2 regions of the Providencia lanzhouensis genome follow, and region 2 is predicted to be linked to the other one. Evidence: predicted binding sites of a transcription regulator. Region 2 holds the regulator's gene; the other holds the start of a gene.
The links. Region 2 encodes PhoB, which activates phosphate uptake and scavenging genes when phosphate is short. Its sites were predicted from a motif close to CTGTCATAAAACTGNCNNAT; they were not measured.
Positions count from the first base shown of each region.

Region 1: a site for PhoB is predicted at 1,908-1,927, ahead of ugpB (sn-glycerol-3-phosphate ABC transporter substrate-binding protein UgpB). Genes of this name have one in related genera too.

Region 1 is NZ_CP174123.1:3,611,334-3,616,355, reverse strand. It holds gene ACIH2S_RS16940 (AbgT family transporter) at 1-1,432, shown strand, start outside; gene ugpB (sn-glycerol-3-phosphate ABC transporter substrate-binding protein UgpB) at 2,051-3,364, shown strand; gene ugpA (sn-glycerol-3-phosphate ABC transporter permease UgpA) at 3,434-4,321, shown strand; gene ugpE (sn-glycerol-3-phosphate ABC transporter permease UgpE) at 4,318-5,022, shown strand, end outside.
Region 2 is NZ_CP174123.1:834,598-839,619, forward strand. It holds gene sbcD (exonuclease subunit SbcD) at 1-972, opposite strand, end outside; gene phoB (phosphate regulon transcriptional regulator PhoB) at 1,306-1,995, shown strand; gene phoR (phosphate regulon sensor histidine kinase PhoR) at 2,019-3,338, shown strand; gene brnQ (branched-chain amino acid transport system II carrier protein) at 3,833-5,022, shown strand, end outside.

The DNA of each region.
Region 1 (5,022 bases), 1.3 Mb from region 2:
TATTAGTGTGCCGGATCCTCGCCCTGAAGGTGCGAAAGGTCGCGCTGAAGACGGGATCATTCATATTGTTAGCCTATTAGATGCGGAAGGCATCCGTAAAATTCTGTCTAATGTGGTCACCAATTTTACCGGGTTCGCGCCTCTTGGCACGGTATTAGTTGCTCTTTTAGGGGTTGGGATCGCGGAACGTGCCGGTTTATTATCTGCGGCAATGCGTCTGATTGTTATCAAAGCACCTCGTAAATTAACCACCGTTGCGATTGTTTTTGCTGGGATTATGTCTAATACCGCGGCAGAACTCGGGTATGTGGTACTGATTCCACTGGCTGCGATTATTTTCCATTCATTAGGTCGCCATCCATTAGCTGGGCTTGCTGCTGCATTTGCAGGGGTATCCGGTGGATATTCAGCGAACTTACTATTAGGTACAGTGGATCCGTTATTGTCAGGGATCACTCAGCAAGCAGCTCGAATTATTGACCCCACCTATATCGTCGGGGCAGAAGCAAACTGGTACTTTATGTTTGCCAGTACTTTCTTGATCACTATCTTGGGTTATTTCATCACAGAGAAAATCGTGGAGCCGCAGTTAGGCCCTTATCAGGGCGGTGGTGTCGATGAAGATGAAGATAAACTCCGTGCCTCAGCTGAAGTGACACCGCTTGAGAAAAAAGCGTTGTTCTGGGCATCGGTGACTTTCTGGGGATTAGCGGCAGTATTAGCCTTAATGGTGGTGCCTGAAAGTGGGATTTTACGTAACCAAGAAACTGGGTTAGTGAGTAATTCACCTTTCTTAAAAGCAATCGTGGTGTTTATCTTTATTTTCTTTGCGATTCCGGGAATTGTTTACGGCTATATTGCAAAGACCATGCGTAGCGACAAAGATGTGGTTGATGCGATGGCAAGCGCAATGAGCACTTTGGGTCTCTATTTAGTCATCATTTTCTTTGCGGCGCAGTTCGTTGCATTTTTTGGCTGGACCAACATCGGGCAAGTGATTGCGGTCAAAGGCGCTAATTTCTTAAATAGTATTGATTTACATGGTGGAATACTATTTGTTGGCTTTATTCTGATTTGTGCCTTTATTAACTTAATGATTGGCTCCGCGTCCGCACAATGGGCTGTGACAGCACCGATATTTGTACCAATGTTAATGTTGGCAGGCTATTCCCCTGAAACTATCCAAGCGGCTTATCGTATTGGTGATTCAGTGACCAATATTATTACGCCAATGATGAGCTATTTTGGCTTAATCATGGCCATTGTCGTCAAGTATAAGAAAGATGCAGGGATTGGTACTCTGGTTTCAATGATGCTGCCATACTCGATTATTTTCTTTATTGGTTGGTCTCTGTTCTTTATTATCTGGGTATTTATTTTGGGATTACCGGTAGGACCTGGATCACCAATTTATTTTACTCCTGGAAGTTAATCTAATAATTAATTTATAAGGGCAAATAGATTTTTATTTGCTCTTTATTGTTTTCGAATGTGAATCTTAAATTGGCTATAAAGTGATAATCATAAGATAGATTGTTTTATGGCTGCTTATTAGTTTGCTAATTTTATAGCATTAAATGTTTGTTGTTCCATTAATATTATTCTAAAGTTAATTTAGAAGGTCAGTTTGTTTTTAATGGCTATGTCAATAATAGACTTGTTTTCAAATTTCTTTTTATTTGTTATTTTTAATAAAAATAAGGTGAATAATATGTATAGAATGACAATTTCTGCAAAATTATTTCTGGCATCTTTTTTTACTTTTTTATTCATGTTTCCTATTTTTTGTTATTTAATCATTTTTCAATAATCAAAATTTTATTATTTAAATTGAGTGTTTTTTTCCGATATACCGTGAAAATAAAACACGTCGATTGTCATGTAAGCGTCATTTGCTAGAGATATGGTTGTCATTAATCTGTCATGTGTTGGCGATATTTCTGTCATTTCTCGGTGATAAATTCTCTCTCGAACATAAACTGCGTGAATTCGCACATTTTGGTGTAAATCTCTGCGGATAAACTTCAGTCATATAAAAGAGAGAATTGGCATGGCATCGATCAAACAGTCCGCTTTAGCAATGATGTTAGGCTTGGCTTTTAGTAGTCAAGGAATGGCAGTCACCACAATCCCATTCTGGCATTCAATGGAAGGTCAGCTTGGTGAAGAAGTGAATGACCTTGTCACTCGCTTTAATGAAACTCACCCAGATTACAACGTGGTGCCCACTTATAAAGGAAATTACGAGCAAAGCCTCGCTGCAGGGATTGCGGCATTTCGTTCTGGCAATGCACCTGCGATACTACAGGTTTATGAAGTTGGTACTGCGACGATGATGTCATCCAAAGCCATCAAACCTGTCTACGAAGTTTTCCAAGAAGCTGGAATTGATTTTGATGAATCTCAGTTTGTGCCTACCGTTTCGGGTTATTACAGCGATGCGAAAACGGGGCATCTGCTATCCCAGCCTTTCAATAGCTCCACTCCGGTGCTTTATTACAATAAAGAAGCCTTCAAAAAAGCCGGTTTAAATCCAGATACCCCACCAAAAACATGGCAAGATCTTGCCCAATATACTGAAAAGCTACGTGAATCAGGAATGAAGTGCGGCTACGCCAGTGGTTGGCAGGGCTGGATACAAATTGAAAACTTCAGTGCATGGAACGGGTTGCCTGTCGCATCGAAGAATAATGGCTTTGACGGCACTGATGCAGTACTGGAGTTTAACACCCCAGATCACGTTAGGCATATCGAGCAGCTGCAAGATATGAATAAAAAAGGCACCTTCAGCTATTTAGGGCGTAAAGACGAGCCAACTGAGAAATTCTATAACGGGGATTGTGCCATTATTACTGGTTCCTCCGGTTCTCTGGCGAATATTCGCAAGCATGCTAAGTTTGATTTTGGTGTTGGCATGATGCCTTACGATGCACAAATTCCAACGGCACCACAAAATGCCATCATTGGTGGTGCAAGCTTGTGGGTAATGGGGGGTAAAGATCCTGAGACCTATAAAGGTGTTGCGGAATTTATGAAATTCTTAGCTGAGCCTGAAAATGCCGCAAAATGGCATCAAAATACAGGATATTTACCGATTACAACGGCAGCGTATGAGTTAACCCAAAAATCCGGCTTTTATGACAAAAATCCGGGGGCGGATATTGCGACTCGCCAAATGTTAAACAAAGCGCCGTTACCTTATACCAAAGGATTACGCTTAGGTAATATGCCACAAATTCGTACCATCGTGGACGAAGAGCTGGAATCCGTGTGGTCAGGTAAAAAGACACCGCAACAAGCCCTCGATGCCTCTGTTGAGCGTGGTAACCAATTACTGCGCCGTTTCGAAAAATCCACTCAGTAATGAGTTCTTTTGCCCCTCTTGATGGAATTAAGAGGGGCGCTGCATCACATCTGATTTATTGGGTTGCTTATGTCATCATCTCGTCCCGTATTTCGCTCCCGCTGGTTACCTTATGCGCTAGTATTACCACAGCTCATCATTACGGTGATTTTCTTTATTTTGCCAGCCGGACAAGCGCTTTGGTATTCATTACAAAGTATTGATCCTTTTGGATTATCCAGTGAGTTTGTGGGGTTAGAAAACTTCACTCAACTCTTTAGCGATAGCTACTATGTAGACTCTTTCTATACCACGATGATTTTTAGTGGCTGGGTAGCAGGAAGTGGGCTTGTCGTCTCGCTGTTTTTCGCGGCTTTGGTTGATTATGTGGTAAGAGGAAACCGTTTTTACCAAACATTGATGCTACTACCCTACGCCGTTGCACCTGCTGTTGCGGCGGTTTTATGGATGTTTTTGTTTAGTCCCGGCAGAGGATTGATAACCTATGGTTTGGAATCCATTGGCTATGACTGGAACCATGCACAAAATAGCGGTCAGGCGATGTTTTTAGTTGTTTTAGCCTCAGTTTGGAAACAAATCAGTTATAACTTTTTGTTTTTCTTCGCTGCTTTGCAATCTATTCCACGCTCTTTGATGGAAGCGGCTGCTATCGACGGTGCGGGACCTATCCGCCGTTTCTTTAAAATATCCTTACCATTAATCACTCCGGTGAGTTTCTTTTTATTGGTGGTGAATTTGGTGTATGCCTTCTTTGATACTTTCCCTGTGATTGACGCGGCAACGGGCGGGGGGCCAGTACAAGCGACGACGACACTAATTTATAAGATTTACCGTGAAGGTTTTTCAGGGCTCGACCTCTCTTCATCCGCAGCTCAATCTGTGATTTTGATGGGCTTGGTGATCGTCCTAACGGTGATTCAATTCCGTTTTATCGAGCGTAAGGTACGTTACCAATGATAGAGAAAAATCGTGGACTGAGCGTATTCAGTCATTCCATGTTGGTAATTGGGATTTTAGTGATTTTATTCCCGCTGTATGTGGCCTTTGTTGCCGCGACACTCGATGATAAAGCGGTCTTCGATACCCCCATTACCCTAATACCTGGCTCTCATTTATGGGAGAACATTCTACATATTTGGAATAACGGTGTGGCAGCGAACAGCGCCCCATTTTGGTTGATGCTGGTAAATAGCACCGTTATGGCGCTGGTGATAGCGATTGGAAAAATTACGATTTCGATATTATCGGCATTTGCCATCGTTTGGTTCCGTTTTCCGTGCCGTAGCCTATTTTTTTGGATGATTTTCATCACATTAATGTTGCCTGTCGAAGTGCGAATTTTCCCCACAGTAGAGGTGATTTCTAACTTAAACATGGTGGATAGTTACGCTGGGCTAACTTTGCCGTTGATGGCTTCCGCGACGGCGACTTTTTTATTTCGCCAATTTTTTATGACGTTGCCGGATGAACTGATAGAGGCAGCGCGTATTGATGGTGCTTCACCAATGCGGTTTTTCATCGACATTGTGTTGCCGTTGTCCAAAACAAACTTAGCCGCGTTGTTTGTGATCACGTTTATTTATGGTTGGAACCAATATTTGTGGCCAATCTTGATCGTTGCAGATCCCAGCTTAGGAACAGCAGTTGCGGGGATCAAA
Region 2 (5,022 bases):
TTGGATATCTCCTAGATAATCTTGAGTGGCGACTTCAATATCTAACCAAATAGGGAGCTCATTTTCTTTGACAGGTAAGGCCATTAATTGTTTTTGTAGTTCTTTCAAAGAGCCTTTTAAACTCAATAGTGGCTGAAAAACGGGTATTGGTAGTAAAGTAACATTGGCAAATTGGTGCTGATTAAATTCCACTAAGCAGACACTTTTTTGTTGTTGTGATTCATCAAAGCTAAGTGCAATCGGAGAACCACTGTAGCGAATATGTGCTTGCCCACCAATCAGTTGAGGGCGATGGATGTGCCCTAGTGCAATATAATCCGCAGGTGGGAATGCGCCGGAAGGAAAAGCATCCAATGTGCCAATATAAATCTCACGCACGGAGTCTGTCAGCTCTGCACCAACAACGGTCAAATGCCCCGTGGCAATAATCGGGATATCTAAGTTCAGTTCAGTACGTTGCTCAACGGCTTTTTGGTAACAGCTTTGGTAGTGTTCATGAATGGCATTTTGTAATGAAAGTTGTTTCTCTTCACTGCTTTGCCCTGCAATGCTGACTTGGATATCTCGTGGTCGTAAAAAGGGGATCGCGCACACCAGCCCATTAGGGTTTCCTTGTTTATCTTTCAATGTGATGACTGGGGACTCGCTGTTTGATGTGATGACGTGAGTATTTAAATAACGTAATAACGCGCTGGATTCATTCAAAACAGAGACAGAATCATGGTTACCGCTCAAAATAACTAATTGGCAGCCTGTTTTTTGCAAATCAACAATAAACTGGTTGTAGAGTTCGCGCGCATAACTTGGCGGAGCGCCAGTATCAAAGACATCACCAGCCACAATCAGGGCATCCACTTGGTACTGTTTGACTTGTTCTATTAACCAACGCAAAAAGTGTTGGTGTTCAGCAGATCGGTTTTTAGTGAAAAAATACTGACCTAAATGCCAGTCTGAAGTGTGGATGATGCGCATGAGCTAGCGGTTCCTGTAATTATGACGCTTTTACTATATTAATATTCTGATGCTTTATACTAATATTCAAACCATTTGGTTTGCGGTGTCACAGTATACTGTATATAGGTTCAGTGAAAGCAAAGGTATGGCAAATTAAACAGTAAAAATAAGAGAGTTGCGAAGCGCTTCGCAATGATAGCCAGATGTGGTGTTAATATTTCACTTACATGACATTAAACTGTTAATCTAATGATAGATCTTGATTGTGGGTTGAGATATTCATAATTCTGTCACAAAACTGACGCATAATGCGGTCACATTAAAAATCTCTTCTTATTTACAGGAACAATCATGGCAAGACGCATTCTAGTCGTTGAAGATGAAGCGCCCATCCGAGAAATGGTTTGTTTTGTATTGGAACAGAATGGTTTTCAGCCCACAGAGGCTGATGATTATGATTCTGCAATAGCGCAATTGGTTGATCCACTTCCTGATTTAGTGTTGTTGGACTGGATGATCCCCGGTGGTTCCGGTATCCAAGTCATTAAACATATGAAGCGTGATAGCGCCACGCGTGATGTCCCCGTGATGATGCTAACTGCAAGGGGCGAAGAAGAAGATCGCGTGAAAGGATTAGAAGTGGGGGCGGATGATTATTTAATCAAACCATTTTCACCAAAAGAATTGATAGCTCGAGTTAAAGCCATTTTACGACGTATCTCTCCAATGGCGACAGAAGACATTATTGAGATGAACGGGTTAGTTCTTGATCCTACTTCTCATCGCGTTACCAGCAAAGAAATTCCCATTGATATGGGGCCTACCGAATACAAGTTACTTCACTTCTTTATGACCCATCCAGAGCGAGTATATAGCCGCGAACAGTTACTCAACTATGTTTGGGGCGCAAACGTGTATGTGGAAGACAGAACGGTGGATGTGCATATTCGTCGTTTAAGAAAAGCGTTAGAGTTAGATGGGCATGATAAGATGGTGCAAACGGTTCGTGGTACTGGCTACCGCTTCTCTGTTCGCTATTGAGAAACCATTAGGGAGAAACATGGGTGCTTGAACGCTTATCCTTAAAACAGCTGATTTGGGGGCTGTTTTTATTTATTTTACCCGCATTGATACTGTCTGTTTTTATTGGGCATCTTCCGTGGCTATTAGTGATTTCACTGCTCGCAGCACTCATTTGGCACGGATATAACCTGCTAAAACTTTCAGATTGGCTCTGGTTGGATAGAAGTATGCTGCCGCCGGATGGCAAGGGGGGATGGGAGCCGATATTTTATGGTATCTATCAGATGCAGCAGCGCAATCGTAAGCGTCGCCGTGAATTAGGTCAGTTGATTAAGCGCTTTCGCAGCGGAGCTGAATCCTTGCCTGATGCGGTGGTAATTATGACCACCGAAGGCAATATTTTCTGGTGTAACCGCCACGCTCAACAGCTTCTAGGCTTTCGCTGGCCTGAGGATAACGGACAGCATATTTTTAACTTGCTACGTTATCCTGATTTTAGTCGTTATTTCACCGTGAAAAACTATGACCAAGCACTGACGATTGAGCTTAATAGTGGCGAAATTGTTGAGTTTCGGATCTTACCATATGCGAGTGATCAGCTTTTGATGGTGGCTCGAGATGTGACTGAAAAACGCCGTCTAGAAAAAGCACGTAGAGACTTTTTTGCTAACGTGAGCCATGAGTTACGTACGCCATTGACCGTTATCCAAGGCTATCTTGAAGTTATGGATGACCAAGAAGGCACTTCACCGATGAATAAAAAAGCGTTGTCGGTGATGCAAGAACAGACTCATCGAATGGATAACCTAGTGAAGCAATTGCTGCAATTATCCCGTATAGAGGTTGCCCCTCAAATTAATCTAGACGAACAGATTAATATGCCGGTCATTCTCAAGATGATTGAACAAGAAGCGATTAGCTTAAGCCAAGGGCGGCACGAGTTTGAATTCAGTATTGATGAAAAACTTCGAGTTCATGGAAATGAAGAGCAGCTACGAAGCGCGGTTGCTAACTTAGTGTATAACGCCATAAACCATACGCCGGATGGTACGAAAATTAAGGTGAAATGGCAGCGAACCAGTAATGGTGCCCAGTTTAGTGTGAGTGACAATGGTCCGGGAATTCCAGCCGAGCACCTTCCTCGCTTAACAGAGCGTTTTTATCGTGTGGATAAAGCGCGTTCAAGGCAAGGTGGCGGCGGAACAGGATTGGGCTTAGCGATTGTTAAGCATGCGATTCAGCATCATAGTAGCCAGCTCTCAGTAACCAGTCAGGTTGGTAAGGGCAGTGAGTTTTCATTCACATTACCGCCAGTGTTTATTGTGTCAGACAAGAAAGTGAATACATTAAGCGCGAAATAATCAGAAAACCGAAACCTTGCTAATAAAATCATCATATTAGCAAGGTTTTTTGTTTTGTGTTTCATCCTATATTGGTGCTATTTCTAACGCCTACGCTATATTTTCAATTTTATCCTGCAATTTTCTTCATCTTATTCTGTGAACATTTCTTCGGTATGGTTAAAAAATGTTTTATTGGTGATTTTTTAGCCTGAATATATACGGGATATTGCAATTTTACTGACAGTAATCACTGGTTCTTAAATTTAGTTTGGTGCATTGTTCTTGTTTTCTGGTTTGCTCTTGCCTTTTTTCCCTATAAAAGTTTTACTTGTCGCCAGTTATTGGCGATTTTTACTGTTTTTTGATGTTTAGTATTGCAAAGCTAACCAAGACATGCATTTTGTATTGTTAATGTAATGTTAATCAGAACTCTATTTCGTCATATATGTTCCAATAGGTTACGGATGAAGTGACCTATTTTTATTTCATAATTTACTAAAAATTAACATAATATGGCTCATCGTTTATCATCCAGAGATATCCTCGCCTTAGGTTTTATGACCTTTGCGCTGTTTGTTGGGGCTGGAAATATTATTTTCCCGCCAATGGTCGGTTTACAAGCCGGTGAACAAGTTTGGACTGCGGCACTTGGCTTCTTAGTCACAGGTGTCGGTCTTCCTGTTCTTACCGTCGTTGCATTGGCGAAAGTGGGGGGCGGTATTGAAGCGCTCAGCACGCCAATTGGTAAAACTGCCGGTCTGCTATTAGCTATCGTTGCATATTTATCGGTGGGGCCTCTTTTTGCGACCCCAAGAACGGCAACCGTTTCTTATAAAGTGGGTATTGCACCATTGCTGGGCGGTGAATCGGAAATATCACTGCTGATTTATAGCGCCATCTATTTTGTACTGGTAATCGGTATTTCGTTATACCCAGGTAAATTGCTAGATAGCGTTGGGCACATTTTGGCACCAGTCAAAATGTTGGCACTGGCAATTTTAGGCGTTGCTGCGGTTATGTGGCCTGCTGGAGAACCGATTCTGGCAACCCCTGAATACCAAAATATGGCATTTTCCAATGGCTTTATTAATGGCTATTTAACGATGGACACATTAGGTGCCATGGTTTTTGGTATTGTCATTGTGAATGCGGCCCGTTCCCGCGGTATTGAAAACTCATCATTATTAACTCGCTATACCATGTGGGCAGGTTTAATTGCTGGGGTATTATTAACTCTGGTCTATTTATCGTTGTTTAAACTGGGCGAAAATAGTGGATCATTGATTCCAAATCCAGCTGATGGCGCTGATATTCTTCACGAATATGTTCAATACACGTTCGGTAACTACGGTAGCTTCTTCTTAGCGGTGTTGATTTTTGTTGCCTGTATGGTAACTGCTGTAGGGCTAACCTGCGCATGTGCTGAGTTCTTCAGCCGCTATGTGCCAATCTCTTACCGTAAATTGGTATTGATTTTAGGCTTGTTTTCTATGGTGATTTCAAACCTAGGACTGAGTAAGCTGATTGCGTTCTCATTGCCGGTATTGGTTTCGATTTATCCACCTTGTATCGTTTTGATTTTAATGAGCTTTACGTTGAAGTGGTGGCGAAACCCAACCATCGTGATTGCTCCAACGATGTTAACAAGCTTTGTGGTCGGTTTGATTGGTGCAGTGAAAGCCTCTGATAACTTGAAGACTTA